One region of the Paenibacillus sp. NRS-1760 genome, then DNA from elsewhere that is predicted to be linked to it. Evidence: a T-box and tRNA genes for the amino acid it is inferred to sense, from the RefSeq annotation. Region 1 holds a T-box; the other holds one or more tRNA genes.

Evidence for each region. A T-box is a leader RNA that pairs with one kind of tRNA and senses whether it is charged. The one in region 1 lies ahead of ACIFSR_RS13155 (valine--tRNA ligase), so its partner is inferred to be a tRNA-Val.
Region 2: it encodes a tRNA-Val, which carries the amino acid that the T-box ahead of ACIFSR_RS13155 (valine--tRNA ligase) is inferred to sense. The anticodon was not compared.

What each region holds. Positions count from the first base shown of each region.
Region 1 is NZ_JBITPK010000010.1:477,253-485,060, forward strand. It holds gene hemB (porphobilinogen synthase) at 1-210, shown strand, start outside; gene hemL (glutamate-1-semialdehyde 2,1-aminomutase) at 215-1,516, shown strand; gene ACIFSR_RS13145 (RluA family pseudouridine synthase) at 1,603-2,604, shown strand; gene ACIFSR_RS13150 (LysM peptidoglycan-binding domain-containing protein) at 2,694-3,986, shown strand; T-box leader at 4,106-4,346, shown strand; gene ACIFSR_RS13155 (valine--tRNA ligase) at 4,403-7,045, shown strand; gene ACIFSR_RS13160 (bifunctional folylpolyglutamate synthase/dihydrofolate synthase) at 7,075-7,808, shown strand, end outside.
Region 2 is NZ_JBITPK010000016.1:134,563-142,370, reverse strand. It holds gene ACIFSR_RS25280 (MBL fold metallo-hydrolase) at 1-389, shown strand, start outside; gene ACIFSR_RS25275 (DUF3892 domain-containing protein) at 455-706, opposite strand; gene ACIFSR_RS25270 (hypothetical protein) at 843-1,010, opposite strand; gene ACIFSR_RS25265 (YjfB family protein) at 1,201-1,374, shown strand; gene ACIFSR_RS25260 (aspartyl-phosphate phosphatase Spo0E family protein) at 1,582-1,752, shown strand; gene ACIFSR_RS25255 (DUF5067 domain-containing protein) at 2,114-2,713, opposite strand; gene ACIFSR_RS25250 (winged helix-turn-helix transcriptional regulator) at 3,089-3,463, shown strand; gene ACIFSR_RS25245 (NAD(P)H-dependent oxidoreductase) at 3,526-4,068, opposite strand; tRNA gene ACIFSR_RS25240 (tRNA-Val) at 4,367-4,442, opposite strand; gene ACIFSR_RS25235 (S-layer homology domain-containing protein) at 4,643-5,605, shown strand; gene ACIFSR_RS25230 (uracil-DNA glycosylase) at 5,664-6,356, opposite strand; gene ACIFSR_RS25225 (hypothetical protein) at 6,409-6,894, opposite strand; gene ACIFSR_RS25220 (RDD family protein) at 7,066-7,461, opposite strand; gene ACIFSR_RS25215 (RNase H family protein) at 7,682-7,808, shown strand, end outside.

The DNA of each region.
Region 1 (7,808 bases):
AGGCTGCTTAAGGATAAATATAATTTACCGGTTGTCGCTTATAACGTGAGCGCCGAATACTCGATGGTGAAAGCCGCTGCAGCTAATGGCTGGATTGATGAGCAATCGATCGTTCTAGAAACCTTGCTAGGCATGAAGCGTGCTGGTGCTGATCTCATTATCACGTACCACGCAAAGGATGCGGCACGTTGGTTGAAGGGAGAGGGGTAAGCAGATGAGTGAACAATCGAACCTTAGAAATGATGCGCGCTCAGTAGAAGCTTTCGAAAGAGCAAAAAAAGTAATGCCAGGCGGTGTAAACAGCCCGGTTAGAGCATTCAAATCAGTGGGCTTGAACCCTGTCTATATGGAGCGGGGAGAAGGCAGCCGCATTTATGATATCGATGGCAACAGCTATATCGATTATGTAGCATCATGGGGCCCTCTCATTATGGGGCATGCCCATCCTGAAGTGATCGAAGCGATTAAACGTACGGCAGAGAAGGGGACAAGCTTCGGCGCCCCAACAGAGCTTGAAACATTGATGGCTGAGCTTGTTTGCGAGCGAGTGCCTTCAGTTGATATCGTTCGCATGGTTAACTCCGGTACGGAAGCGACGATGAGCGCCATTCGGCTTGCTCGCGGTTATACGAAACGAAGCAGGATTTTGAAATTCGAAGGCTCATATCATGGTCATGCGGATAGCTTGCTCATTAAAGCAGGCTCAGGCGTTGCGACGCTTGGCCTGCCTGACAGCCCGGGTGTACCGGAGCATGTAGCTTCGCATACGATTACGGTACCATACAACGATATTGAATCCGTAAAGCTTGCTTTCGAAAAATTCGGTGAGGAAATTGCTTGTGTCATCGTTGAACCGGTAGCTGGCAACATGGGCGTTGTTCCGCCATTGCCTGGTTTCTTGCAAGGATTGCGCGACATTACAACGCAGTACGGTACGGTTCTTATTTTTGACGAGGTAATGACGGGCTTCCGTGTTGGTTATAACTGCGCGCAAGGACTTTACGGTATTACTCCAGACCTTACTTGCTTCGGCAAAGTTATTGGCGGCGGATTGCCAGTCGGCGCATACGGCGGCAAACGGGAGCTTATGGAGATGATTGCACCGAGCGGACCTATCTATCAAGCGGGAACCTTATCAGGCAATCCGCTTGCGATGGCGGCAGGTTATGCAACATTGAATCTGCTAACCCCTGAAGTGTATGAGCATATGGAGCGTCAAGCGGTTAGGCTGCAGCTTGGTTTTGAAGCGAATGCGCGCAAACATGGCATTGCAAATACGATTAACCGTGTTGGATCGATGGTTTGTCCGTTCTTCACGGATACGTTTGTCATCAATTTCGAAACGGCAAAAACATCCGATCTAGAGCGCTTTAAGGCTTATTTTGCGGCGATGCTTGATTTGGGTGTAAGCATTGCTCCTTCACAATTTGAAGGCATGTTTGTTTCCGGGGTTCATACGAATGAGGACATAGATGCGACAATTGAAGCGCATGATATTGCGTTTAGCCGCTTGTAATATCACTGTATTTTGAAATGAAGGTAAGAGGCTCGTAAGGAAGCGAAGACGTTTTTTGCTTCGTTTACGATTGGGAGGAACGTTATATGATTGATGGTCAGATGAAGAGGAATGGACAATGGCTGGAGTTAGACTGGCTTGCTCTTGGCGCTGCGTCCTCTGATACCATTAATCCTGAATCGGAAAAGGATCCGGCAGCAACGCCGGAGCTTGCGCAGCCGCGGGCTGGCAGTCATCCGCACCTTGTGCGTCAGTGGCTGCTGGCCCGTTCCTTTTTTCCGCAGAAGTGGATTAATCGGTTGTTTTCAATTGGAGGCATTCAGTGGAACGGGGAGCATCTGCAGCTGCTTGCTTTCCCGCCAGTAGATCCGCGCAGTGATGCTTCATATCGTCACCTGCGCAGGGATACTAAACTAAATATGCCAGATGTGTTATATGAAGACGATTTCTGCATCGTATTTGACAAGCCAGCTGGCATGGCAGTGCATGGATCATCTCCCGGTCAAAGCGGAACGCTGGATGAGGCGGCGGCATGGCATCTTTTGAGCCAAGGCGATCCGCTGAATATACGTCATATCCACAGGCTGGATGATGATACGTCTGGTCCCGTTTTATATGCAAAAAATGATTTGGCCCAGTGGAAGCTTGATGAGGCGATGAGAGCGAAAGCGATAGACAGACAATATATGGCTGTCGTTCAAGGCCGAATGTCAAAGCTTTCGGGTACGATCAATATGCCAATAGGGAAGGATCGACATCACCCGGCAAGGCGCAGAGTTTCAGAAAACGGCGATCTAGCAATTAGCCATTACGAGGTTGTGGCAGCAAATTCTCGATCGTCACTAATACGTGTAAAGCTTGAGACGGGACGAACGCATCAAATTCGGGTTCACTTAAGTCATATTGGACATCCGCTGCTTGGAGACGGTCTGTATGGAGGTAGCACAGCACAGTTGAAGCATCAAGCGCTGCATGGGGAAAAGCTTGTTTTTCCTCATCCTCTGACCGACTCGCTAATAGAAGCAGCCTCGCCTTGGCCGCAATGGCTGATGCAGCTTTCAGAAGAGATGGAGTTCCGTTCAAAATGATAGTCATGCTCCTGCCCAACCTACCATATAGATAAGTAGTGAATGTAACGTTAGACCAAGCATTCAGTATGAGAGGGGAGGATTTAGGCGTGTCGGATCAAACGAACGGATTACGTTTTGATGTGTATGAGCGCGTCCACTTGCCCGATGATGTTGCGGCAATTGACGAGTTGGAGGAAATTGAGCTTGTTCCTCGTATTCAAGTTATCGATCAAGGGGACCATGCCGTGCTTAGAGGGCAGCTTCTGCTTAGCGGGGTATATAGGAGTCAAACTGATTCAGAAAACTCCCTGACGCTGGAGCACTGGATACCGGTCGAAATAACGCTGCCAATGAACCGAATATCACGGCTGGATGATATTTCGATTGAAATTGACAATTTTGACGTCGATCTTTTGTCTGCTCGCACATTAAACATTACGGGTGTTCTTTCTTTGCGTGGTATTTCTGCTCAGCCTATTCAGGAGCCGGAGGACATTTGGCGAGAAGAACCTTTTACTGTCATTCATCAACGGGAAGTTTATGATGAACGAGCCGTGGAAGCTTTTAATGGTCAAAATGCCGCTATTGAACAATCGTACATAGCGGAAGAACTTGAGCTTGCTGCGCAAGAGGAGATTTCAAACGAGCAAATAGCCGATGCATCGGATGAGCCTGAGGAAGCAACCGTAACAATCTCTTCCTCATCTTCAGGTGGAGGCTGGTCATCTTCGCAGTTATTCGCATCTCCTGCTCCGCAGGAAGAGGATGTGGAGAGCCAAGAAGATGAGAGAGAAATTTCACTATCTTCTCAGCAAACAAGCAACGAGGGCTGGTTAGCAACATCCTCGCCGTTTGCAAATGATTCCGCAGTGATTCCACTAGTTGAAGCAGCAAGCGAGCAAGTACTGGCGGAGGAACGTGAAGAGCCGGTACAAATCGATGCTCCAATAGCTCAAATAGCTCCAGTAGCAGAGGCGTTCCCGCAGCAGCAGAGTCCTGTTCCAGAGCAGGAAAAGCAGGAGCCGCGTATCGCAATTACAAACAAGCAGCCGCAAGAGGGTTCTGGTTTGGCAGGAGATGTCGGCATTCTCACGCTGCTTCAGACGAGTCGGCGTGAACAAGCAGCACGTCAGGCGGCAGAACAGGTAGTCGCTCAGCAACGGGCAGATGAGGAAGCTAGAGTACAGGCTTCCGGCGATGAGATTGAGTGGAAAAACTTATTTCTGGGCAAACGCTCGGAAGATAAGGAATTTAAGAAAATTCGGATGTGTATTGTGCAGCGGGACGAGACGCTTGATGTCATCGCTACACGCTATAGCATGAATCCGAGGGAAATTGTAATGTATAACCGATTGGACGACTCAAGTGTGTCGGAAGGACAGCTGTTATACATTCCATAGAGGCTTCTGTAACGAAAATGCCCCTATTGCTCATTAATTTGAGCGATAGGGGCATTTCTTGCTTCTGCCGAGGTTGACTCAGCTCAGCAACAAAGGTATGATAAAAGTATATATGTGTTATAACGACATTGATGGGGAATAGTAGGCAGCAAAGCCTTCAGAGAGTGGAACCGTTACGCTGAGAGGTTCTGCAGGAAGTGACTGCTACGAGTCGCCCCGGAGTTGCCTGAGCCAAGTAGGAGCAACCTGTGCTCTACCGAAGTCAGGCCGGCCGCAGCCGTTATCTGTTTGAGTGCCATGCGGATACATTTCGCGTGGAACAAAGGTGGTACCACGGAAGCTTAACCTTTCGTCCTTTATGATAAGGGCGGCAGGTTTTTTTTGTTTTTGTAGATCGATTTATGGAGGATGGACGAATGTCAGAAAATCAAACGACAACTGCAATGCCGACAACTTATGATCCTAAGGCAGCTGAGCAGAAATGGTACGATTACTGGATGCAGGGAAAATTTTTCGAGGCAGGCAAACGACCGGATGCACAGACGTATACGATTGTTATTCCGCCTCCTAACGTTACCGGAATGCTGCATATCGGGCATGCGTTAGATTTTACCCTACAAGATATTTTAATTAGAACGAAGCGTATGCAAGGTTTCGACACGCTGTGGGTGCCAGGAACTGACCATGCGGGCATCGCGACGCAAACAAGAGTTGAGCAGAAGCTGCGTGAGCAAGGAATATCGCGCTACGACCTAGGTCGTGAAGCATTCCTAGAGAAAGTATGGGAGTGGAAGGATGAGTACGCAAGTACGATTCGCGATCAATGGTCGAAGATGGGACTTTCCCTCGATTATTCGAGAGAGCGGTTCACTTTGGATGAAGGCCTCTCCAAGGCTGTACGCGAGGTTTTTGTTAAGCTGTATGATAAGGGCTTGATCTATCGCGGCAAAAAAATCATTAACTGGGACCCTGCTGCTCGCACAGCTCTTTCAGATATTGAGGTAGAGCACAAGGAAATCAATGGTCATTTGTATCACTTGAAATACCCGCTTAAGGACGGTTCAGGCTTTATAACGGTTGCAACGACACGTCCAGAGACGATGCTCGGCGATACAGCTGTAGCGGTTCATCCAGAGGATGATCGTTACAAGCACTTGATTGGGCAAATGATCGTGCTTCCAGTCGTTGGGCGCGAAATTCCGATTATTGCAGATGAGTACGTCGATAAGGAATTTGGTTCAGGTGCCGTAAAAATTACGCCTGCACATGATCCAAATGACTTTGAAGTTGGCGAGCGCCACAGTCTGCCGCAGATCATTGTGATGGATGAGACAGGTACTATGAACGCTGAAGCTGGTCCTTATCAAGGTCTCGACCGTGCGGATTGCCGCAAGCAGCTCGTTAAGGATTTGCAGGAGCAAGGTGTATGCGTGGAAATCGAAGATCATGTGCATCAAGTTGGTCACAGTGAGCGCAGCGGCGCCGTTGTTGAGCCCTATTTGTCTACACAATGGTTCGTTGCAATGAAACCTCTAGCTGAAGCTGCAATCGCAGCTCAAAAGGCGGGCAAAGGTGTCAACTTCGTACCTGAGAGATTCGAGAAAATATATTTGCACTGGATCGAGAACGTACGCGATTGGTGTATTTCTAGGCAGCTATGGTGGGGTCACCGCATACCGGCTTGGTATGATGAGACGACAGGTGAAACACATGTCTCTCGTGAGAATATGGAGGGCGATCACCTTACCCAAGATAATGACGTGCTTGATACGTGGTTCAGCTCCGCATTATGGCCGTTCTCTACACTAGGCTGGCCGGATGAAACGAATGACCTGAAACGTTATTACCCAACGGATGTACTCGTAACGGGTTATGACATCATTTATTTCTGGGTATCCCGAATGATCTTCACAGCTCTTGAGTTTACAGAGCAATCTCCGTTCAAGGATGTGCTGATGCACGGACTTGTTCGTGACTCCGAAGGACAAAAGATGTCCAAGTCGAAGGGCAATGGTGTCGATCCGCTTGAGGTTATCGAGAAATATGGTGCAGATGCTATGCGTTATATGATCTCGACAAGCAGCACGCCAGGTCAGGATTTGCGTTTCCGCTGGGAGAAGGTTGAGCAATCGCGCAACTTTGCGAACAAGATTTGGAATGCATCACGCTTCGCGCTGATGAATCTTGAAGGGGTTGAAGCAGCTGATATTGATATCACTGTTAACCTCGGAACAGCGGATCGCTGGATCTTGCATCGCCTGAATGAAACGGTTCGTGATGTAACTCGATTAATTGACAGCTACGAGTTCGGTGAAACTGGACGTCTATTGTATAATTTCATTTGGGACGATCTTTGCGACTGGTACATTGAATTCGCTAAGCTTAGCCTTTACAGCACGGATGAAGCAGCTAAAAAAGCTACGCAATCGGTACTTGCTTATGTGCTAGACCGTACGCAGCGTCTTATTCACCCGTTCATGCCATATATCAGCGAAGAGATTTGGCAGCATCTGCCTCATGTTGGCGATACGATCACTTTGGCAGAATGGCCGGTTTATGATACTGCGCTTGAAGCGCCGGACGCTGTGAAAGAGATGGAGCTCCTGATGGAGATGATCCGTTCAGTGCGCAATATCCGAGCAGAAGTAAATGTTCCGATGAGCAAAAAGATTGAAATGCTAATTAAGCCTGCTAGCGAGGCTGAAGCTGCTATTATGTCCCGCAACGAAGAATTTATTAAACGTTTCTGCGGTACGTCAAGTTTGGAGACTGGCCTGCACATTAGTGCGCCGGACAAAGCAATGACTGCGATTTTAACTGGTGCTGAGATTTATTTGCCGCTTGCCGGCTTAATCGATATTGCTCAGGAGATTGCTCGTTTAGAGAAGGAACATCAGCATTTGAATACCGAGGTAGAGCGGATTGAGAAGAAGCTCAGCAATGAAGGCTTTGTGGCAAAAGCGCCAGCTAAGGTTATCGATGAAGAACGCGCCAAAATGAACGATTATGCAGACAAACGCGACAAGGTACTAGCTAGAATTGCGGAATTGCGCGGATAACGCTGCAAAACGGAAGAAGGAAGATTAGTATGGCAGAACAACAAATAGAGCAGCGGCCTGCAGGGCCGCTTCAATCCTACCGGGAAGCGGTAGATTGGATTACTGGGCTAATTCCATTCGGTATTCGTCCAGGTCTTGATCGGATCGAGGAATTGATGGAACGGCTGGATAATCCGCATCGCAGATTAAAGTTTATCCACATTGCCGGGACAAATGGGAAAGGGTCTACTTGTGCATATTTGACGAGCGTTTTGCTGCGCGGCGGATATGATGTAGGCACATTTACATCGCCATATATAACGAAGTTTACGAATCGTTTTCAATATAACGGTATCGATATCGAAGAAGAGACGCTGCTTAGACTTGCCAACGAGCTAAAACCTCATGTTGATGAGCTTGCTCAGACAGAACTAGGCTCGCCTACGATGTTTGAAGTATCAACAGCGCTGGCTATTCTTTTTTATGCGAAGGTCACTTATCCCGATTATGTCGTGTGGGAGACTGGACTTGGCGGCAGGCTTGATGTGACGAATATCGTTCAACCGGTTGTTTCCGTCATTACGAATATTGGCCATGACCATATGGATAAACTCGGTGATACGATTGCTGCAGTTGCGAGTGAAAAAGCTGGCATTATTAAAGCAGGAATACCGGTTATTAGTGCGGTTACTCAGCCAGAGGCAATTGAGGTTATTAAGCAAGCAGCTGAAGGCAAAAAAAGCACGCTTTATTTGTTAGGTGAACAGTTCCATGAAACGGCAAT
Region 2 (7,808 bases), on a different contig from region 1:
ATTTTTTCGAGGTCCATCCGATTCAGCCAAATAACGTATTTGAGATTCATCCTGGTTTGACTGTTAAGCTGTTGCAAACGAAGCATATTCCTAATAAGCCAAGCTATTCCTTTATTTTTAACAACAGCTTCTTCTACTCTGCCGACATGCGATTTGATCCAGAGCTGCTTCAGCAATTAGTTGATGATGGCGTAACGACTATTTACCATGATTGCCAGCTTGAAGCGCCAGCTGTTGTTCACGCAAGCCTGGAGGAGCTTCTAAGCCTTCCTGAATCTATTCAAAGTAAAATATGGCTTATGCATTACGGGGACACCATAGAGCAATATGAAGGTCTAACCGGCCATATGCGAATCGTTAGGCAGCATGAAAGCTATGAGATCAACTAAATACAAAAAAGGCGCCGACATCTAAGAAGTGCGGCGCCTTTTTATTAATGTTGTTAACATTTCATTTAGAACATTGGAAGCTGATCCAAATTGTTTGTTGGATCTCCATCTGCGTCGCCTCGAATATAGATGTCGCCATCTTTTCCTTTAAAGGCATTTACCCCTGCAATATGACCTGCTTGTACCTCTTGAAGTGCCGTTGCATAGTCAAGCACTCGGCCGCTATTCGTTTTGAATGCGGTAAGATCACCGTCTCCATCCTTTTGTACGGCAACAATTTGCTCCCTAGTATCTTGTCCGCCAACCTCGTGACTCATCTTTGTTAGCCCCTCTCAACTTATAAGAATGTACAGCCAATTTATATCATGCCTTGCGTGTGCAATAATTATGCACAATCGCTTACAAAAAAAATCCAGCGCTATCGCATGAGGAGCGAATGCTGGATTTTTGTTTTTATTTTCTTTTGATTGCGTCAGCTGGAAGTTCCCTTCGCCAAACAAACTGCTCGTCATGCGACAAGGAATCATGTATTGCGAAATTTGCTACAGAACCAATAACAATGCCAATAATTCCAAACATCCCCAATAGCCAAATGGCTAAATAGGCATACTCTGCTGCCAACAGCAACCGCCTCCTGCGCGCTTTCTATCATCGTATGCTGAAAATCATGCCTTTAGTATTGTTTAAATTAAATACACAATTAGGTCGCATGAATTAGCTTTATGCAGCATATCAGCGCAGATCCAGCGAGCAACGATTTATTGTAAAGAAGTTGATCGTTTTTGCCGATAATGGAATAAGGAGGTGTTTTATGGATATAGCAGCAGCATCTATTGCGATGAATCAGAACAGCTTAGCACTTGCAGCGAGCATCCGAGTGATGTCTTTAGCAAAGGAACAAGCTACTCAGCAAGCCCAGGATATGGTTCAAATGATGAAACAAGCACAACCTCATTTAGGCCAAAGCATCGATATACAAGTTTAAACTAAACCCCCAAAGGCATGAATCGCTACTTGGGGGTTTTCCATCTTGAAACTGTTTCAAATGAAACGGATATGTTTAGTAAATCTAATACGAAGGCCTGCTTATTTGAGATTGTTCAGAAAACTAACATTATCCTAATCTCATTGTTAAAAAATTCTAACAACCTTCGTTTATCCTTAATTTAACAAATGAAAAGTTGGAGGGATTATGATGAACATTTGCTTTTATCAACAAAGAATTGAAGAAGTACGAGCTGAAATGGTTGAAATATTTGGCGCATGCAATAATTTTACAGATCAAGCTGTTCTCAAAATTAGCCAAGAACTGGATTATCTCTTAAATCAATATTCTGGATGTTTAACAAATCATTCAAATTAGCCCTTTCACATGAAGAGGTTTTCTTATATGGCATGAACGAATATGAAATTACGTTTTGGAGGTTTGATTGTGGAGATAAAATAAAAAGGACCCTTGCTATGCAAGGGTTCTGAACGTGCACCTAGCTTATCCAAATTTTGCAGCATTCTCCTCTTCACCTCATAAGGCTCACGATCCTAACTGCCACAACGACATTCGATTTCCCTGTTTTGATTTTCCCTCCTGCTTCCTCTAATTAACTACTTTACCTTGCCATGTTCGGCGCAGCTCTCTCTTAAAAAAATGGAACAATCAACAGCCGCGATTAAAGTTAGCTTATTCGGGATAAAAAAACACCCACAATAATGGGTGCTTGTTTCTACTATTTTAAAACGATTTGAGCTTTTTTCCCATCATCTTCAAGCTTAATTATAAGACTTTCATTGGAACTAGCTACCGAGTCTGGAACTTCGATTACAACAAAACCTTTTTTGCTCGCTAATGGTTTAATACTATTTTGACTCAAGTCTCCATCGATCATAGTTACAGTGTAATCATATTCATACTCGCCTTTAAAAATAGCTTTCATTCGAATACCATTTATCATTGCAGTAAAATCATTTGCCTCTTTGCCATTATTGGTAACATTATAATTTAATACAATAAATTTATTGCCTTCATCAGCGCTTGAGGAAAACATATCACTACTCACTTTTTGATTAAACTCAAATGATTCAAGGGTAATTTCCCAAGTGCCTAATTTGAATTTATCACCTGGCTTGAAGGATGCTTCTTTCGGTTCCTCCGTAGGCGGAGTTTCCGTTTCTTTGGGTGTTTCAGTAGCCTCAGTCTCCTTGCTATCCACCGTGCTTGCTTGATTGTTATTCGAAGATTTGGCTGCATTATTTGTTTGTGATCCCCCGCATGCTGATAAAACAAGCAATATGAGTGCGAGTAATGTAAAGATTTGAACTTTTTTCATCAAACTTTCCCCCTTCAACAATTTTCTACATATTACCACAAATTATAAGGATTGTCTTAGAAATATTTGTCATACTACGTCAATTCTTTTTCAAGTAATTGATACCTATAATAGATTGCTAAAAAATACTTTTAATAATTGCTCCATTTAATATCCATAAAATGGTAGTTGTTGATGTTTCTCATTTGCTATATCAAGCACCTTTTTACTGCCAGAGTGTTTTGAACTAATCGTTTCGAAATGGTATAGTAAGTTTATTGCTCCCAAGTTGACTTTTCAGCGAATTGTCAATTTCAGAAAAAGCGAATTCTTAGCATAGAGACGCGGCAGCACCTGCCTTTTTCGTCGAATATCTCAAAAGGAGGATAACAGCCCATGCAGGTTGAAAACTGTGTACCATCTGGCATTCAACCCAAAGACACTGGCTTCGGCTACACATTGTCTGTTATTGGCGGCAAATATAAAATGACCATACTGTACTGGCTCTCCGAAAACAAGGTCATGCGTTTCAATGAGCTGCAACGGAGAATCGGCACTATATCCTTTAAAACATTAAGCGTGATGTTAAAAGAGTTGGAGACAGACGGCATTGTCAGTCGCGAGGAATTCCCACAAATCCCTCCCAAAGTTGAGTATTCCTTGACCGAGTTGGGGCAAACGATTATTCCGGTACTGGATATCATGTGCCAATGGGGAGAAAAAAACGGCATACCAGCCGCGCAGGCGGCGACAATCCCGCTTTCGATATAAACACTCAAGAAGAAAAGCAGCATTTCCATGGATGGAAATGCTGCTTTTCGTTTCACCACTAATTAAAGACTATCAATAAAATCAACATAACCCTGCGCGCTAATATCTAATTTCCTTAAGTAATCTGGATTTCCTTCCGTCTCGTATTCTGCGCCATAGAAGGCATAGAAGGAACGATAATCGGCGCCGCAATACAAAAATGTCGTGTCAAAGGGAGATAGGAGTTGGTCAAGTCCGTAACGGAGTTTCCCTTCTTCGGTAAAGTCTTTTTCCCTTCCACCGGCGGTTACAGCTAGAGTGGTTTTTCGATTTCTTAATTTATCGCCCGTTGACCCGTATGCCCACCCGTAAGTTAGCACCTCGTCAAGCCATTGTTTAAGCAGCGGTGGAGAACTGAACCAGTAAACAGGGAACTGCAAAACTAAATTGCTATGCGCTTCAATCAATTGTTGTTCCTTTTCCACGTCGATTTTTCCGTCGGGATAGGCTCTGTGCAAATCGTGAACCGTATATTTGTCGGGATATTTACGAAGCTCTTCCGCCCAGCGTTTATTGACGATGGATGCTTCCATGTTTGGATGTGTAATGATAACAAGTGTTTTCAATGTATTGCCCTCCTTGAGCGGTATTTGTTTCTGAACTAGAGTATAGATCGCATCGCCGCATTGCGGAAGTATGCACTTTTAGTTCACCTACTTACCATAAGGTAAGTACTGTACCGAACAGCTAGTTCCAAATGTTAATCGAATCTTTTAAAAAATCTTTACTGATTTGAATCGGAAATGGAATGCTTAATGTGGTCAAGGAGAGAATGTTGAGGAGAATCTGAGGGTTAAGGTATCGCAGTTTTGATTATAAAAACAAAAAAAGCCTTGATTATCAAGGCTTCCGAAGTTTAAGTTATGGTGATCTGAACAGGGTTCGAACCTGTGACCCCTACCCTGTCAAGATAGTGCTCTCCCAGCTGAGCTACCAGATCATGTTAGCGACAATTAATAATATATCAGGTGCAAGACGCCAAGTCAACATATTTCTTTACAGATTTTTCTGACTCTCCACTCTCATCGCGATGTCTCCACAAAAGTGGAATCGGTCATAATGATTGTATAATAATTGCAACAATTTGTCTTTTAACGACGTCAAGTAAGTGCTGCAGCAAATAAAAGAAGAGGTGACCGTATGAAAAGACGATTGATACTGACAATGACACTGGTTGCAATGATGCTCTTCACTCTTGGACAATCCGTATGGGCATTCAAGGACGTTAAAAATGACGTAAACGAGTCTAAAATTAACGAGCTTAAGAAGATGGGCATTATAAGCGGAGATAAACATGACAAGTTTAATCCTAAGGGCAAGCTCACTTATGCCGAAGGCGTTTCTTTGATCGTTAAAGGGCTAGATATTAATATCAACCACATCCGCTTCATTAAAGAACCTAAAGCAAGCGACTATTTTACAAACATAAAAGACAACGCTTGGTATTCGCAAGCTTTTATCATCGCGAGCATTAATGGTCTAGAAATTCCAAAAACGGTCAAAGCTAACGACATCATGACCCGCGAGCAATTTGCTCATCATTTGTTTAAAGCTATGATGACGAAAGGCGATTACGCCTTTATTGAAATTTTCATGCAGTTGGAAGATGCGGCTGATGTGAACAAAACCTATATGGACAGCATTCAAAAGCTTCTCATAAGCAAAATCGTCACATTGGATAGTGCGAACAAGTTTTATCCTAAAAAAGCTATTTTGCGCGGTGAAGCAGCAGGCTGGCTTTATGACGCCATTACATTTGTAAAGGAGACGGCTCCAATTCCAACTAAGCCTGAGCAACCGAGCCTCGACCTGAAGCTTTCAATTGAGGCGGTAAACCCGCAAGTCAATAAAGTAACCGTAAGCACTCAAGTCGGACATCCCGGTTATGGTTTCCGTATTACTTCTATTGCTTTCGAAGGAGATCAAGCTTTCATCAATGTAGAATTGGTCATGCCTGATCCTGATAAAATGTATCCTCAAGTTATTACAGACGTATCCGCCTCCACTTATATTGATGCTAAGCTAAAGCCAGTACTCACCCAATCCTCGCAATCTACGGGATCAAGTGAATCATCAACAGGCAAAGCGATCATCATCAATTAGAACAAAAAAGACTTCTCTACCTGTCTTATAACCATCAGACAGTTGAGAAGTCTTTTTTTTATTTGCTTTCAAGCTCATTCAGCATCGGAATCGACCAGTCAATCGGCTCGCTTCCAATCGATTCTAGGAAACGATTTGTCCTGGAAAATGGTTTGCTTCCAAAAAAACCTTTGCGAGCTGCAAATGGGCTCGGATGCGGTGAAATAATTAAATGATGCTTGTCCCCATTAATATGCTTCGCTTTCGCTTCTGCATTCTTGCCCCAAAGTATAAATACCACGGGCTTCTCCCTATCGTTTAGAGCGGCAATAATCTGATCGGTAAATTGCTCCCACCCTATCCCTTGATGGGAATTAGGATTGCCATCCTCCACCGTAAGCACTGTATTAAGAAGCAGCACTCCTTGCTTAGCCCATGAAAGCAAGCTTCCATGGTCAGGCACAGTGGCCCCTACATCCGACTCCAGCTCTTTGTAAATGTTTTTTAATGAAGGAGGTACCTTTAATCCTGGCTGCACGGAGAAGCTAAGCCCATGCGCCTGCTTTGGTCCATGATAAGGGTCTTGTCCTAAAATGACCACTTTCGTCTGCTCATAGGATGTATGATGAAGTGCATTGTATATATTTTCTGCTTCCGGATAAACCGTGGCCGTTTTATATTTCTCTGCCAATATGGCAAAAAGTTCTTGCATGTAAGGCGCTTCAAGCTCACTTTGCAATTTCTGCGCCCAATCATTTGCTAATGTATTCATAATCATTAATATCCCCTTCAAACGCAATCGTTTGTTGAATAAGCAGCCTTTATTAGCTCTGCTTATCAAACCAATTATAAAAAACTTGATTAATATATTGTCCAGTAAGCAAATATGGAACCGTCTCTTCTTCTACAAACGACTCTTTTCCTTGAATACTAAAATAAAGCCATAAAGCGATTCCTTCGGAGAATGAATCAGGCTGGTAATCAGCTTCATTTAATAAGCCTGAAATGACAGACATACAGTCCTCTATCGCTGCCTCCCCTTCAGAATGATACGTTTTAAGCTTTATTTTCAAATAGGAATAGACATAAGGAAACTCCTTGTTTCCGCCCAGAGAAGAGCTGTAGAGCGCTGTAGAGATCGCAGCTGCCATTATGCCGGTTTTCCACTGCTCCGCTTTTTCCGTGAGTGAAACATCATCCTTAAACCGATGTAGAAGATCATTGTAAAGCGTGTCCTTTAAAGAGAATATCTCCGCATAGAGTCGACGCGCGCTTAGCTTAAGTGAATTCTCCTCGTTCTTGTGCTGCATCAACCATCCACCAACTTCCCTTATTGCTCAGGTATTTCAATACAACTCTTAGTTTACTTCATTCAAAATAGAGAAAGCAAAAAAAGTTCCCGCATTAAATCTCGTGGCAAATGCCAAAAATATAATAAAAAAAGCCCGCTGCATGATATCGCAACGAGCTCATAAGACAGCTTAATCAGAATGCACCACTTCTGTTCCTGCTATAAAATCATGAATCGCTCTTTTGTCCTCTCGTAAACCGACCATAAAGGCGCTGACGATCACAGCAATACCTAATGTTAATCCATAAACGAGTCCACCGACAACATTACGCAATAACATGGTGCCTATACCTGGAGGTGAGCCATCCAGCTTTCTAATCTGTACGCCGCATATCCTTTTCCCAATGGTATAGCCGCTCCAAAATACCGGAACCAGTAACGAGTAAAGGAATGAGACCACATCTGTAAAATAATCTCTACCTTCATTACCTCCTGTAAATAATAATGAAATAATGGCTAATGGAATGCCAATAATAATGCCATCCAGCAACGAAGCTCCTAATCGAATCCAAAAACCTGCGTTCATGCCGAGTCCCCTCCAGTATTACATCATTAATGTTACTCCCTTATTCAGACACATTCCTATTAAAACTTACGCTTATCAGCTCCGATGTATACCTTAATCCATTCGCCTATCCTTAAAGTAAAAAATATTTCGAGGCATTCCCGTTTGAAGACTAACCCATCTCTTTTTTGACGATGATTAAAATAATGAAAGAAGGAATATAATCTGGAGGATAGATTTTGTGGATACTACAACAGAATTGCTAATAAAAAGAGCATATGCCAATCCCCGTTTAAGACAAAACATTGTGAACAAGAGTATGATTTGTTTGTATTGTGACTACTCCGGTTTCGTTGCGCAAAATAATC